DNA from 3 places in the Roseburia sp. OF03-24 genome. Region 1 is predicted to be linked to each of the others. Evidence: a T-box and tRNA genes for the amino acid it is inferred to sense, from the RefSeq annotation. Region 1 holds a T-box; the other regions hold tRNA genes.
The links. A T-box is a leader RNA that pairs with one kind of tRNA and senses whether it is charged. The one in region 1 lies ahead of leuS (leucine--tRNA ligase), so its partner is inferred to be a tRNA-Leu.
Positions count from the first base shown of each region.

Region 2: it has a tRNA-Leu gene. The T-box ahead of leuS (leucine--tRNA ligase) is inferred to sense a tRNA for this amino acid. The anticodon was not compared.
Region 3: it has a tRNA-Leu gene. The T-box ahead of leuS (leucine--tRNA ligase) is inferred to sense a tRNA for this amino acid. The anticodon was not compared.

Region 1 covers NZ_QSCK01000002.1:83,353-88,323, reverse strand. The annotation lists gene DXA60_RS01655 (permease) at 68-244, shown strand; gene ilvN (acetolactate synthase small subunit) at 362-886, shown strand; gene ilvC (ketol-acid reductoisomerase) at 957-1,979, shown strand; T-box leader at 2,096-2,342, shown strand; gene leuS (leucine--tRNA ligase) at 2,512-4,929, shown strand; gene DXA60_RS01635 (MATE family efflux transporter) at 4,931-4,971, shown strand, end outside.
Region 2 covers NZ_QSCK01000015.1:80,975-85,945, forward strand. The annotation lists gene DXA60_RS09525 (methyl-accepting chemotaxis protein) at 1-717, shown strand, start outside; gene DXA60_RS09530 (methyl-accepting chemotaxis protein) at 908-2,686, opposite strand; tRNA gene DXA60_RS09535 (tRNA-Leu) at 2,947-3,027, opposite strand; gene DXA60_RS09540 (energy-coupling factor ABC transporter ATP-binding protein) at 3,152-3,892, opposite strand; gene cbiQ (cobalt ECF transporter T component CbiQ) at 3,940-4,737, opposite strand; gene DXA60_RS09550 (energy-coupling factor ABC transporter permease) at 4,730-4,971, opposite strand, start outside.
Region 3 covers NZ_QSCK01000001.1:155,346-160,316, forward strand. The annotation lists gene DXA60_RS00705 (deoxyguanosinetriphosphate triphosphohydrolase) at 1-168, opposite strand, end outside; gene DXA60_RS00710 (guanosine polyphosphate pyrophosphohydrolase) at 300-1,280, opposite strand; gene DXA60_RS00715 (fibronectin type III domain-containing protein) at 1,397-2,578, opposite strand; tRNA gene DXA60_RS00720 (tRNA-Leu) at 2,845-2,928, opposite strand; tRNA gene DXA60_RS00725 (tRNA-Leu) at 2,956-3,040, opposite strand; gene DXA60_RS00730 (sensor domain-containing phosphodiesterase) at 3,185-4,971, opposite strand, start outside.

The DNA.
Region 1 (4,971 bases):
AATCATTGATTTTTCGGACGTGCACTGCAATCTAAAGTTTTGTGATATAAGATATAGGGAGTAAAAAATGTTATTGATTCGGATGGTATTACTTTTTACAGGACTTCTTATGACAATCGTGCCAGGAGTATGTACAAGAAAAGACCAGAGGGGTGATCTGAATGCCGAAAAGCGGATCAGACAGATTGGTGTCTGGTTTGTTGCTGCTGCGGTTATATGGATCATTACCGCAAAATTTATCTGAAAATGAGACTATGTTTTTGACTGGACAAAAAAATTGTTTATTGACAAAAAATTTCGATGTGATATCATAGCTTTAGTGTGATGTGTGATTAAAGTATTAAACTATTGGAGATGCAGAATGAGAAAACAGGTATTATCTCTATTAGTGGAGAATAACCCGGGTGTGACAAGTCATATTTCAGGACTTTTCAGCAGAAGAGGTTACAACATTGACAGTTTTTCTTCCGGTGTGACCGCAGATCCGAGATATACAAGGATTACGATCGTTGCGACCGGTGATGAACAGATCTTAGAGCAGATTGAGAAACAGCTTGCAAAGTTGGAAGATGTTGTTGATATCAAAAAACTTGAAAATGGCTCGTCAGTGACAAGAGAACTGATCTTGGTTAAGATTCGTGCGAAAGATACAGAACGCCAGCCAATCTTAAATGTAACGGAGATCTTTCATGGAAAAGTTGTAGATGTGACCCATGATTCGATGGTGATCGAGCTGACAGGACATCAGGATAAGTTAGATGCTTTCCTTGATCTTTTGTCCGGATATGAGATATTAGAGCTTGCACGTACCGGACTGACCGGATTGTCGAGAGGCATTTCCGATGTCGTTATGTTAGACGAAGACGGCAAAAGAGTATCATTATAACAAAATAAGCAGATAAGAATATGCAAATGCATATTTTTTATTAAGAAACCAAAACTGGAGGAAATTAATTATGGCAGCAAAAATATTTTATCAGGAAGACTGTAACCTTTCACTTTTAGACGGAAAGACGATCGCAATTATCGGCTACGGCAGTCAGGGACATGCACATGCATTGAACTTAAAAGATTCCGGATGCCATGTTATCATTGGTCTTTATGAAGGAAGCAAATCCTGGGCAAAAGCTGAGAAGCAGGGATTTGAAGTATATACAACAGCAGAGGCAGCAAAGAAAGCTGATATCATCATGATACTGATCAACGATGAAAAACAGGCAGATATGTACAAAAAAGATATCGAGCCAAACCTTGAGGCAGGCAATATGTTAATGTTTGCACATGGTTTCAATATCCATTTCGGATGTATCGTACCTCCAAAGGATGTAGATGTTACTATGATCGCTCCGAAAGCTCCGGGACATACCGTACGTTCTGAGTATCAGGCTGGAAAAGGAACACCTTGTCTGATCGCTGTTGAGCAGGATGCAACAGGAAAAGCACAGGATCTTGCATTAGCATATGCACTTGGTATCGGTGGAGCAAGAGCCGGTGTTCTTGAGACAACATTCCGTACCGAGACAGAGACAGACCTTTTTGGCGAGCAGGCAGTTCTTTGCGGTGGTGTCTGTGCATTAATGCAGGCAGGTTTCGAGACATTATGCGAAGCTGGTTATGATCCAAGAAATGCATACTTCGAGTGTATCCATGAGATGAAACTGATCGTAGACTTAATCTACCAGTCAGGTTTCGAGGGAATGAGATATTCTATCTCCAACACAGCAGAGTATGGTGATTATATTACAGGACCGAAGATCATCACAGAAGATACAAAGAAGGCAATGAAACAGATCCTTTCCGATATTCAGGATGGTACATTTGCAAAAGACTTCTTACTGGATATGTCTCCGGCAGGACGTCAGGTTCACTTCAAAGCTATGAGAAAGAAAGCTGCAGAGCATCCATCAGAGCAGGTTGGTAAAGAGATCCGTAAACTGTATAGCTGGAACAATGAAGAAGATAAATTAATCAACAACTAATTTTGAATCGATTGAAAGAGTCATCACATAGTTACTGTTTGTGGTGGCTCTTTTTTGTTTCAATACTTGACAAAAACAGGGTATATGATAAAATAAATCATGTTGTGAATAAAATACATCAGACTTTGATAAGGAATAGTAAGAATTTTTTGCTTTCTCAGAGAGCTGCCGGATGCTGTGAGGCAGTAAAGTGAAATTCCCAACTCACCTTTGAGTCCTTTTGCCCAAGCTGCCAGTTACAGTGAGTAAGCAAAAGCGTGTTGTCCGCGTTAAGGATCATAAGAGCGTATTTTTATTTTCTATGAAATCATAAGAATACGAATTAGAGTGGTACCACGGAGTAAGACAGACTTCGTCTCTAAAGATATTTTTATTTGAAAATGTCTTCCGAGACGAAGTTTTTTTTCGCAAAACAAGGAGGAAAATCCTCTGCTCGTCAGAGGACTCGCATTTTCCTTCGGAAAACAAGGAGGAAAATCCTCTGCTCCTGCAAAGGCAGTCGCATTTTGCTCCGCAAAACAAGGAGGATTATATGTCAGAACTTTACAATCACAAAGTCGTAGAGAAAAAATGGCAGAAAGTCTGGGATGATAATAAGGCTTTTGCTGCGACAGACGACTACAGCAAACCAAAATATTACGCATTGGTAGAATTTCCGTATCCGTCAGGACAGGGACTTCATGTAGGTCATCCGAGACCTTATACAGCACTTGATATTGTTGCAAGAAAGCGCAGAATGCAGGGCTATAACGTACTTTATCCGATGGGATGGGACGCATTCGGACTTCCGACTGAGAACTATGCGATCAAAAATAAGATTCATCCGAAGATCGTAACTGAAAACAATGTAAAACGTTTCAAAGAGCAGCTTCATTCTTTAGGCTATTCTTTCGACTGGGACAGAGAGATCAACACTACAGATCCGAGTTATTACAAATGGACACAGTGGATTTTCTTAAAACTATTTAAAGCAGGACTTGCTTACAAAAAAGAGATGCCGATCAACTGGTGTACTTCCTGTAAAGTAGGCCTGGCAAACGAGGAAGTTGTGAACGGTGTCTGCGAGCGTTGTGGTGCTCCGGTTGTCCGCAAGGTAAAGAGCGAGTGGATGTTAAAGATCACTGATTATGCTGAGAAACTGTTAGAGGGCTTAAATGATGTAGATTATATCGAGCGTGTCAAGGTTTCCCAGAAAAACTGGATCGGTAAATCACAGGGTGCAGAGGTAGATTTTGCGATCGCCGGAAAAGAGGACAAACTCCGTGTTTATACGACACGTTGTGATACATTATTTGGTGCTACTTACATGGTTGTATCCCCGGAGCATCCGATCATTGATAAATATAAAGACGAGTTAAAGAACTGGGATGCGATTGCTGCATACCGTGAGGAAGCTGCAAAGAAATCTGATTTTGAACGTTCAGAACTTGCAAAAGATAAGACGGGTGTGGAGATTGACGGTCTTATGGCAGTCAATCCGGTAACCGGAAAAGAAATCCCGATCTGGATTTCCGATTATGTATTAATGTCTTACGGAACAGGCGCGATCATGGCAGTACCGGCACATGATGAGAGAGACTGGGAATTTGCCAAAAAGTTCAATATTCCAATGGTACAGGTTGTTGCAAAAAATGGTGAGGAAGTTGACATCAACGAAGCGGCATTTACGGACGTTGCAACCGGTGTTCTGATCAATTCTGAGTTCTTAAACGGACTGGAAGTAAAAGATGCAAAGGCAAAAATGATTGCATTTTTAGAGGAAAAAGGTATTGGTACAGCAAAGACCAACTATAAATTAAGAGACTGGGTATTCTCACGTCAGCGTTACTGGGGTGAGCCGATTCCGATCGTTCACTGTGATAAATGTGGTTATGTGCCGCTCGATGAGAGTGAACTGCCATTGATGCTTCCAGAGGTAGAAAGTTATATGCCGACGGATAATGGAGAGTCTCCACTTGCTGCGATGACAGACTGGGTAAATACAACCTGTCCTTGCTGTGGTGGTCCTGCAAAGAGAGAGACAGATACCATGCCGCAGTGGGCTGGATCTTCCTGGTATTTCTTAAGATATACCGATCCGCATAATGATGAGGCGCTTGCAAGTCCGGAAGCATTAAAATACTGGATGCCGGTTGACTGGTACAATGGAGGTATGGAGCATACAACACTTCATCTGTTATATTCCAGATTCTGGCACAAATTCCTGTATGATGAGAAAGTAGTTCCATGTCCGGAGCCTTACCAGAAACGTACATCCCATGGTATGATCCTTGGTGAGAACGGAGAGAAGATGTCAAAATCCAGAGGAAATGTCGTAAATCCGGATGATATCGTAAGAGAGTATGGTGCAGATACATTAAGAACATATGAAATGTTTATCGGAGCATTTGATTTAAGTGCATCCTGGTCTGAAGATGGTGTAAAAGGCTGCCGTCGTTTCTTAGAGCGTGTATGGAAATTACAGGATATCATGACAGATGAAACAGGATATTCCAAAGAGCTTGAGACCAAGATGCACCAGACGATCAAAAAAGTCAGCAGCGATTATGAGAACCTGAAATACAATACCGCAATCGCAGCGATGATGGCTCTGATCAATGAGTTCTATAAGAAAAATGCTGTGACAAAGGGTGAGTATGAGACACTCTTAATTCTCTTAAACCCGGTTGCTCCGCACATTACAGAGGAACTCTGGCAGATCATCGGCGGAACAGGTTATGTATATCAGCAGAAATGGCCGGAGTTTGACGAGACAAAAACAGTCGAAAATACGGTTGAGATCGCAGTACAGATCAACGGAAAAACGAAAGGAACATTGGCAATCGGCAGAAATGATGCAAAAGATGATGTTATTGCAAAAGCAAAAGAATCAATTGCAGATAAGCTGACTGGAAACATTGTAAAAGAGATTTACGTTCCGGGAAGAATTGTCAATATTGTAATGAAATAAGATGAAAAAAGGAACAAACTTATTAGAGGGTTCCATCTGGAA
Region 2 (4,971 bases), on a different contig from region 1:
CGCACCATGTTGAGTAAATACGAGGAATCCGCCGTCAACGTAAATAAAATCGAAACGATTGTCGGAAAACTGATGGGTGAACTCGGTACCGGCGGTTTCATGGGAATCGGTGATGCCAAACCTGGCATGAAAGTCGTCCTGATCGCCAAAAATGGCAGTTCATCATTTACTGCTCACGGTGAGGTAACAGCATCCCTAGACGGTGGAATTACAGCACGTCTGCATGTTCCTTCCGGTCATTCGATTGAAATTAAAAATAAAAACTTTACTTACGAGCTGCAGATTTCCGTCACAAATGCACTGTATATCTGGGAAAATGCCGATATTTCCACAATGCGCGGTCAGGCATCTGATATTTATAAGATTACTGTTGCAACCAACCCGAAGGTTATCAACCGTCGTAAATATCCGCGTATGCCGCTCTCCAACAAATGTACGATCACGGTAACACAGACCGGCAGACAATATAACGGTCAGATGATCAATATCAGTGCAGGCGGCTTTGCTTTCAGCGTCCGCGATAATTTCTTTGCCAGTGCGATCGGTTCCGACATTACCTTATCGATCCCGGATCTTCCTGTAGCAAGTGCCCGCGAGTTAGAAGGACATATCATCCGCAGCACGGATAATGAAAGCGTCTTTATCGTTGGCTGCCGTATGCCGGAGGATAATACAGCGATCGAGCAGTATGTACGCAGTAATTATCAGGGAGAATAATTATATAACCTGCATTCTCTTTGCTATCAGCATAACCACGCAAACATGCTGCAAAATACATTATAAAACAGCGGATAACAACTTCTTCTCTTGTTGTTATCCGCTGTTTTTCATATGATCTGACCGCTATTTGTTAATCATCGTGCAGACATGTTTACTCATTTATTTGATTTGCCTGCATTCACTTATTCTATACAATAAAACGCTCTACATTCTTCTGCAGTCTGTCCGCTGCTGCATGCGCTGCCTCTGCTTTTTCTTTGATCTCAGCTGCCTTCTCAACCACAACACCTGTTTTTTCAGCGATATCATTGGTACCGGTTGCGCCCTCCGTTGCTGCCTTACTTACTTCACCGATCGCATCCATAACTCCGTTGATCGATGCTAAAAGCTGCTCTGAAGATGCCGAAAAATCAGTTACCAGTCCATCAATACTACCTGCATCATTACTGTAAGAATCTGCCATGTCAGAGAATCCTGCAAAACTGTCCACCACATCTGTTCCGACAAACTCAAGTAACTTTTTCGCTCCATCTGCCAGATTCGTTACAGATTCAACCACATTCTTTGTTACATCCTGGATATGTACGACTGCCGCCTTTGACTGCTCTGCAAGTACCCGGATCTCATCTGCAACAACTGCAAAGCCTTTTCCTGCCTCTCCCGCACGTGCGGCCTCAATGGATGCATTGAGTGCTAACAGGTTTGTCTGTCCGGTAATCTCCATAATTGATTCCGCAAGAACGCCAATCTGATCGACAACTTTGATATCTTCAAGTGCTTTTGTCAGTCCCTCATTGATTTCCGCATGGATTGCCTTGGTACGTTTATCATTTTCGGTTGTGGTCTTTTTAATACTGACAGCACGGTCTCGGATATCATCTGCCTCCATAGCCCCGTCCTGTGAACGCGTTGCAATGCTCTTTGCAGCGCTCTCGATTTCATGGGACATCGCATTGATCTCTTCGGAGGAAGCAGCTGTCTCCTGCATACCTGCTGCAAGTTCTTCCGTAGTAGCGGAAACATTCTCAATCTCCTCATCCAAAGCCTGGATGTTGGTATCAATCTCCTGTACCATTCCGGTGATCTCTGTCGCCTGGCTCTTAACCTCGCCGATCAGTCCGTTCATCTCTGTCCTCATAGACTCAATGGAACCTGCCAGCTTTCCAAAATCATCACGTCGTTTTAACAGTGCAGTTCCAAGTGCCTGTGAAAAATCACCCTGTTCCATGACTCCGATGGAACTGATACACTTCTTCAGTGGTTTAATAATGCTTAAAATGATCAATATAAGAAGAAATACTACTACCGCTCCTTCTATTATTGTTGAAATGATAAACGTGGTACGTTTGTTTGTTACATATGAAGTAAAATCTTTTTCAATGGATGCAACCTTATCATCGATATAGTCTGTGTAATTACCGGTTCCGATCACCCATTCAAACGGTTCAAATGCTTTACTGTAGGAACGTTTCGGAGAAGGTTCAGTCTCGCCTTCTTTCGGGAATACATAATCTGTATATCCTCCATCTGCCTCCTGTCCGACACGGATGATCTCTTTAACCATCTGATATCCATTGGCATCTTTCGTCTCCATACGGTTTGTGCCTTCTGTATCATTTCCTAAAAGCACCACATTAGTTCCGTCATACTGGTCAACCCAGAAATATCCGCCATCTCCATAACGAAGCTGTCTGATCTCATCTGCCGCTAACTTCTTAGCTTCTTCCTCGGTATACACACCAGCCTGATACTGATCATAAATCGTCTGACAAAGTGAGACCACATTATCTACCTGCTGTTTAATCTGTTCATCATAAGACTCCCGCTCATCTGCTTCCATCGTCTCTAATGCTTTGCTCTGGAGCTGCTTCATGCTCTCCGATGAAATAACGGCACACAATACCAGTGCCACTATCGTCGCTAACATTACGATTGCCAGCTTTGTCTGTACTTTTACATTGTTCATAAATCTTTCCTCCCGCTTCCCTGCTGTAATATCGGAGTTCACAAATATGATGTATATAGATTTTTCTATACAGATTTTTGAAAATTCCTTTCTATTATTTTACCATATTGCACAATTTATCTCAATATTTTTTAAATTTATTATAAATTTTGTAATTTCTTTTACATTTTCCATATTATTGACTTGTTTCAGAACAAAACAATAGCCGGAAAGCCTTGATTTTACTGCAAAATCTTAGCTTTCCGGCTATTTTTTATTCATGCGGGTGACAGGACTTGAACCTGCACGTCGGGGACACTAGAACCTAAATCTAGCGCGTCTGCCAATTCCGCCACACCCGCAAACCACTTTGCCATTATATATTAGCACTCGCAAAATTGCAAGCATTTTTTCCTCATATTTCTCCCTCTAAATCAGAAACGGCTACTGTTCACACATACTGTGCGAGTAGCGATTACAGCCATTTTAAATACATCTTCGATACAAAGACAATGGCAGCTCCAGTCCATGTGCCTCTAACAACTCCCTGTCGCTTAAAATCTCCTTTGTTGCCCCATCACACACAATTCTGCCCTCCGACAGTAAAATCGTTCTGTCACAGGTATCCCATACAAAATCCAGATCATGTGAGGCCACGATTTTCAGATAGGAAAACTCATTCAATACCCGGATCAGATTTCTGCGGTTTTTCGGATCAAGTGCCGCCGACGGTTCATCCATCAGTATAATATCCGGTTTCATGGAAAGGATGGTTGCGATTGCCGCTAACTTTTTCTCTCCTCCTGACAGTTTATGGATCGGTTTATTCGCAAGATGTTCAATGTGTACCTCGGCAAGTGCCATTTTTGTCCTGTATGCAACCTCATCTTCTGACAGACCATAATTCTGTGGTGCAAATGCCACATCCTCATATACATTCGGCATAAAAAGCTGATTTTCAGAATCCTGAAACACATATCCAGCCATTTTTCTAATCTGAGCTAATGTCTCTTTTTGTAACGGTACATTCCCGATACTGATGCTGCCTGAATCCGGAGAATACAAACCGACAAGTAATTTTAAAAGTGTTGACTTTCCTGCCCCGTTTGCACCGACAACGCCAATCGACGCCTGCCCATCCGCTGCAAATGATATATCTTTCAAAATAGGATTTTCTTTTTCATAGGAAAAATTCAGATGCGTTACCTCTATATTAATCTGTCCCATATTTTCCTCTCTCTTTCATCTGTCACAAAACAGTTTCTCTTTACCATCTAAAACAAAGTTCCCACCAGTTGTCCAACCGCAAAACATCGCAATATAGTAAACACCGCGATCCATAAAACAAGATACACTGCGTCTTTCATACAAAACCGTATCTCTTTTTTCAGTCCAAATATTCCCTGAAACCCGCGCAGACACATACTTTCGTAAATCAACTCTGCCCTGTCCATGCTTCGGATCAGCATCTGTCCCATCAGAGATCCCCACACCTTAAAATGAATGCCTTTCTGTCCAGGTGCCCTAAGTTCATATGCCTGCACCACCCGCTGTGTTTCTGCCAGCAATACAGAAATATACCGATAAATCAGCCATACCTGCATCACAATGACTTTTGGCAGACGACATATCTCAAGCGCAAAGCAGATTTTTTCGATCGTTGTTGTCGCAATCAGAAGATACGATGCCAGAACCGCAAAAACTCCTTTTATCATCAAGGTCAGCATTGAAATCACTCCACCACTAATTTCAATCTGTCCCACATTCATTACGATCTGCCTGTCAAAAAAAGGATTAAATATACCTGCCACACAGACAAGCGGCAGCACAACACGCATCCGCCATAACGCATCCTTTACAGAAATTTCATTCATAATAAAAAGAATAACCGGATAAACTGCCATCACAAGCAGTCCACTCAGGTTATACTTAGAAAAAGAAACAACTGTCCCTATATACAAAATTGTCACACATAATTTTACAAGAGGGTGAACCTGGTTCACCCACCTGTCTTCATTTGCCAGTTCCTCGATACTTTTAATCTCAGAAACTGCCCTTTGAATTTTACTCATGCTTTTGATTCTTTCCAAAAAATTTAAATAGATAACAGCCTCCGATACATACAACTACAACCACTGCTGCACCAGCTACACCGGAAAACGATGTTCCTGCCATGCTCTCATTGTTTTTAAATGCATAATCCGGAAGCAGCGCTGTATGCTCCTGAATCTCTGCTGCTGTCTTATATGCTGTTCCTTTTGCATCTAATTCTGTGGTTCCTGCAACCTTTTCCATAGACCATTCCA
Region 3 (4,971 bases), on a different contig from region 1:
CCGGCGGAATGCCTTACAGTGTAAAATCCGGTCTCTGTCGCGCTGGAATACAGGTCTTATATCACACTGTTCTTCCGGATAATCACGTCCTCTTGAATGTATGCTGAGCGTAGCATACGGACTTAAGTTCTCACATTCCATCCGTTCAATATCTTCCCGTATCGACATGTTGTTCCTCCTCTTTGGATAAACCTGCCACACAGTAATTACAATATATATATTCCGCGTTCTTTTTCGATTTCCTTTTTTTATTTTAAATTAATGACAAAATTTTGCCCTCAACTTTGCCCTCTTTTCCATTAATCATTTTGAAAACGAGATAAATGTTCATATGGAAGGATCAGTCTTCCCCGGTAAAGTCCACACCCATCATTGATCAGGCTGTTATCAATTGCCGAAAACATATTCACATCCAGTTTTGCCAGTTCGATCTGCTGCAGTTTCATTCCTCTTTCATATGCCTCATCAAAATAAATACATTCCCCCACCGGAACAGCATCACGTCTTGCACGTTCACTCTCCTGCTTCTTCTCATATCCCAGATGATTCGCTGGTCCGATTTCCGCTATATCATCCATCGCTTTTGTCCTAAGCTGCATTTCCATATAACAATGTGCACTGTTGTCAAAAAAAGTAATATGTAACGACCGGTATCCATCCGGTTCTTCATTCACAATATAATCCCTGTAATACGGCCGTACTTCTTCACTGAGCAGTGAAGAATCACTCAGCTTTATACCGCCTGCCGGTTCTGCCGTAAATCCCCGCTCCTCTAAAAATACCTTAAGCACATTTGCGATCTCATATAAATGTCTGATTTCTTCCTGTTCTCTTTCCTTTTCATCTCCCACATGGCATTTAGGCATGGATATGACAATGCGGTATGCAATCAGGTCCCTGAAGCAGCTCAGCCGTTCCTTTAATTCATCCACCGGAGGATAGGCATGGTTTTTCAGATAATAATTATAAACATGCTCTACGATATATCCGTTGAATTTTGCTTCCGCACGGATCAGTGATTTGATCCTTCCTTTAAAAGTAAAAGAAAGGTAAGGATATTGTTTCGCCATATACTGATAAAATTCCCGTATTTTCTGCGACTGTGCTGTCAAAAAGTCATTATGCTCTAGCAGTTCCATGATCTGCATCAGGAAATTACAGTGTAACCGATCCACCTCACTGTCATTTTCCTCTGCCACACGTTTTAAATCTTCTGTATATTTTTTTAAAATCCGAAATACCGTATCCCCGGAATAAAGATAATCATTTAAAGCAATCATTTTTCCATCCTTTGTTTTCCGCCTTCTGTGCCACATTGGTATCTATTATAAATGATTTCCTCCTAAATGCAAATAGCGCGGCAGTTTTTCTGCCGCGCCACTTATACCTTGCAGTCTTATTTTGTGATCTTTACTGATTTCGCCTCACTCCATGAGCCGTTTACTCTGTTGTCATCCTCGTCCACACGATATGCTCTGACACGCACATAATATTTTTTTCCTTTTGTCAGCTTTTTCAGAGTAACCTTTGTTGTCTTTGCGTTTGCCTTTTTGACTTTCACGCCCTTTTTAAACTTCTTGTCCGTGGAATACTGGATCTCATATCCCTTTGCATTGCTTACTTTGTTATATGTAACCTGTGCTTTCTTTCCTTTCACATTGGAAAGTTTGGAAATTTTGGTTTTTTTGACTGTGGTAATCTTTAAGTTTACCACACCCATGTTGTTCACACCGGTTTTTTTCAGGTTTGTCGGATCCAAGCTATCTTTATATGCTTCACTGCCTGCAATTTCAATATAGTAAGTACCGCTCTTTAATGTAACCTCTTTGGAACATGCAGAAGAATAATAATTTTCTGCAATATTCATACGCTCCAATACATTATGGTTCGAACGGTATAACGTCACACCTGTTTTGCTGCTTTCAAAAACACTTTCTCCCAGCGGATTCTCCAGTGAAAGGTTCAATCTTGCTGTTGTATCTCCGGATACTTTAAATTTAAACCAGCTTTTTCTTGTGTTGGAACTTAAAAATCCAGTTACTTTTTTATCCGTGGTAATCTGTTTTGCACGTCCCCAGGAACCATTCTTTGTTCCGGTTACATTCAGATACTGGGCTGCAACTGAAAGGCGGAACTCGCCATAACTGACATCATTGTAACTACCGTTTTTAGTTTTAGCAAAGCAAATCCAGTAATTTCCAGCATCGAGGCACAGATATTTTGACTTTCTCTCATTCCCCCATACAACAGTTACCTCGTCTCCGGTAACCAGATTCGAACAGTTTGCATCTGAATATACTGCAAATTCCTCAATCGCACCTAAAGAATCATAATCCTCATGCATAACTGTCGAATACGCAGACACATACACATATGACGGTTTGTTTAAGCTAAACTGTACCACATTACTGTATTCTCCGGTCGGGACCTTAATATTCGTAGAACCTACTGCCATCACATCCGTGATATCCTCCACAGCCGTGACAGGGATCTGTGTTGCTGCTGATACATTCTGTGGAAGAAGGATCAATGCAAATGCCAGAACCATTCCAAGAATATACGTCTTCATTTTCTTCATATAGATTTTCTCCTTTTCCTCTTTACTTCTCTAATGTAAAGAAACAATACGATTTCATTTTAGCATATTCTTTTTGTATTTTCTCTATGGAAAAAGTACTATTTTCACGGAACGTAATTTTCTCCCAAAGTCATAAAATGGGCCACGGCTTTGCGCAATTTGACAACCACTAAGTTGTGAGCCGCCTTTTGACACCCATGTCTTCTGTGAGAGAAAAAAAAGAAGCATCGAATCCTCAATGCTTCTTTCACCCTAACATATAAAAATGCAGGAGATGGGACTTGAACCCACACGATATTGCTACCACAGGCACCTGAAGCCTGCGCGTCTGCCAATTCCGCCACTCCTGCAAACCCGTCAATCAAAGAAATCTTTGATGCGGAAGATGGGACTTGAACCCACACGTTCGCAATGAACACAAGATCCTTAGTCTTGCTCGTCTGCCAATTCCGACACTTCCGCGTATCAATCACTCTCTCGCGACGACTCATTTATAATAACAGAGAAAAACAAATATGTCAACAGTTTTTTTGATATTTTTTTAATTTTATTTATTTTTTTAATTTTTGGAACTGTTTTGATTATTTAGATATTGAAAGACAGCCCTTACAGGAACTGTCTCTCAAACATCTCTGCCTTCATCGGTTTTCCAAAATAGAATCCCTGAATCAGTTGAACCTTTGATCCCATCAGCGCATCTAACTGTTCTTTTGTCTCCACGCCCTCTACACAGACATTCACATGGATCGCAGTTGCCAGTTCTCCGACCATTTTTACAAATGCGTTGGAGAAATCATCTTTTCCAATATCAATGATAAAACAGCGGTCGATCTTTATGACATCAATCGGCATCTCCCTGATATGATTTAAAGAAGAATAGCCTGTACCAAAATCATCCAGCGCAACACGTACTCCAAGATGTCTGATATCTGCAAGAATCCGTTTCATCCGGCTCATATCATTGACCGCAAGACTCTCTGTTACTTCTAAGGTAAGGTTCTGCGGTGTGATCCTTGTCTCCTCGATCACATGTGCGATCCGCTCTACGATATCGTTCTGTAAAAGCTGTACTACAGAGAGATTAACATTTACTTTGTACTCCGGATGCCCCATATCATTCCAGTATTTACAATGGATACACGCTTCACGCAAAACAAATTCGCCGATCGGGTTGATCAGTCCTAAATATTCCGCAAGCGGGATAAAATCTGTCGGCGGTATCAATCCAAGTTCCCCTGAATTCCAGCGTATCAGTGCTTCTGCACCGGCACATGGATTTCCTTCTTTTGTGATATTTACGATTGGCTGGAAATATACTTCAAATTCGCTGAATGCATTTCTCGTTGCATTGCGCATATTCTTTTCAAGATCAAGCCGCTTGTAAGAGGTAGACTCAACATTGTCATCATAAAACTCTATACGGTTCTTTCCTGCACACTTTGCAGAATAAAGGGCAATATCTGCTTTTTTGATCAGTTCTTCCACCGTGTCCCCATCTGCCGGGAAACGCACAACTCCCATACTCATCGTACAGTAATAATCTGTTCCTTTTAACATCCACGGTTTTGTAAATAACGATTTGATCTCATCTAAGATCTGCTGAAGCATTGTCATATGATGATGTGCCAGTATGATGATAAACTCATCACCGCCCATACGGTAACAGTTATTCTCCACACCGGGAATCCTCTGCAGGCTGCCGGAAATATTCTTAAGTAAAACATCACCATACTGATGTCCAAGTCCGTCATTGATATGCTTAAAATCATCCAGATCAATATAAAGTAATGCTCCCTCTCCACCAAACTCTTTCGTCTGACGGATATACCGTTCCAGATCCTGTTCACAGCGCATTCTGTTATAAAGCCCTGTCAGGAAATCATTGTTTGCCTGACGCTCAATCTTCTGCTGATATAATTTTTTATCTGTCACATCATAAATCGTACATAAAAGAACTTTTCTTCCGTCAACCCAGTTGATCCTTGTACTGTGCAGATCAAACCAGCGGTTTTCTTCTTTTGAGTAAACTTCCCTGAAATAAAGGCTGTCCTCTGACTGTGCTCCCTGTCTTAAACATTCTTCAATGCCGGCACTGTGTATATCTCCACCAAACGCTTTACGGAAACGCTGGTTTGTATACAGGATGGTATTTTCTTTTGTATCCATCACGTAGATTCCGCATCCCACATTTTCAAGAATCGCCTCCAGTGACGCATACGAACTTGCGAGTGAATTTTTCGCGATACGTTTTACCAGGATCGTCTGTATGATCCTTCTGACATCATTGACAAACTTAATCTCTCCACTGTCCCAGATACGTTCTTTTTCATCCTCACAGAAGCAGACATACATCCCTGTTTTCCCACCAACATCGATCGGCAGGAACAGCCCTG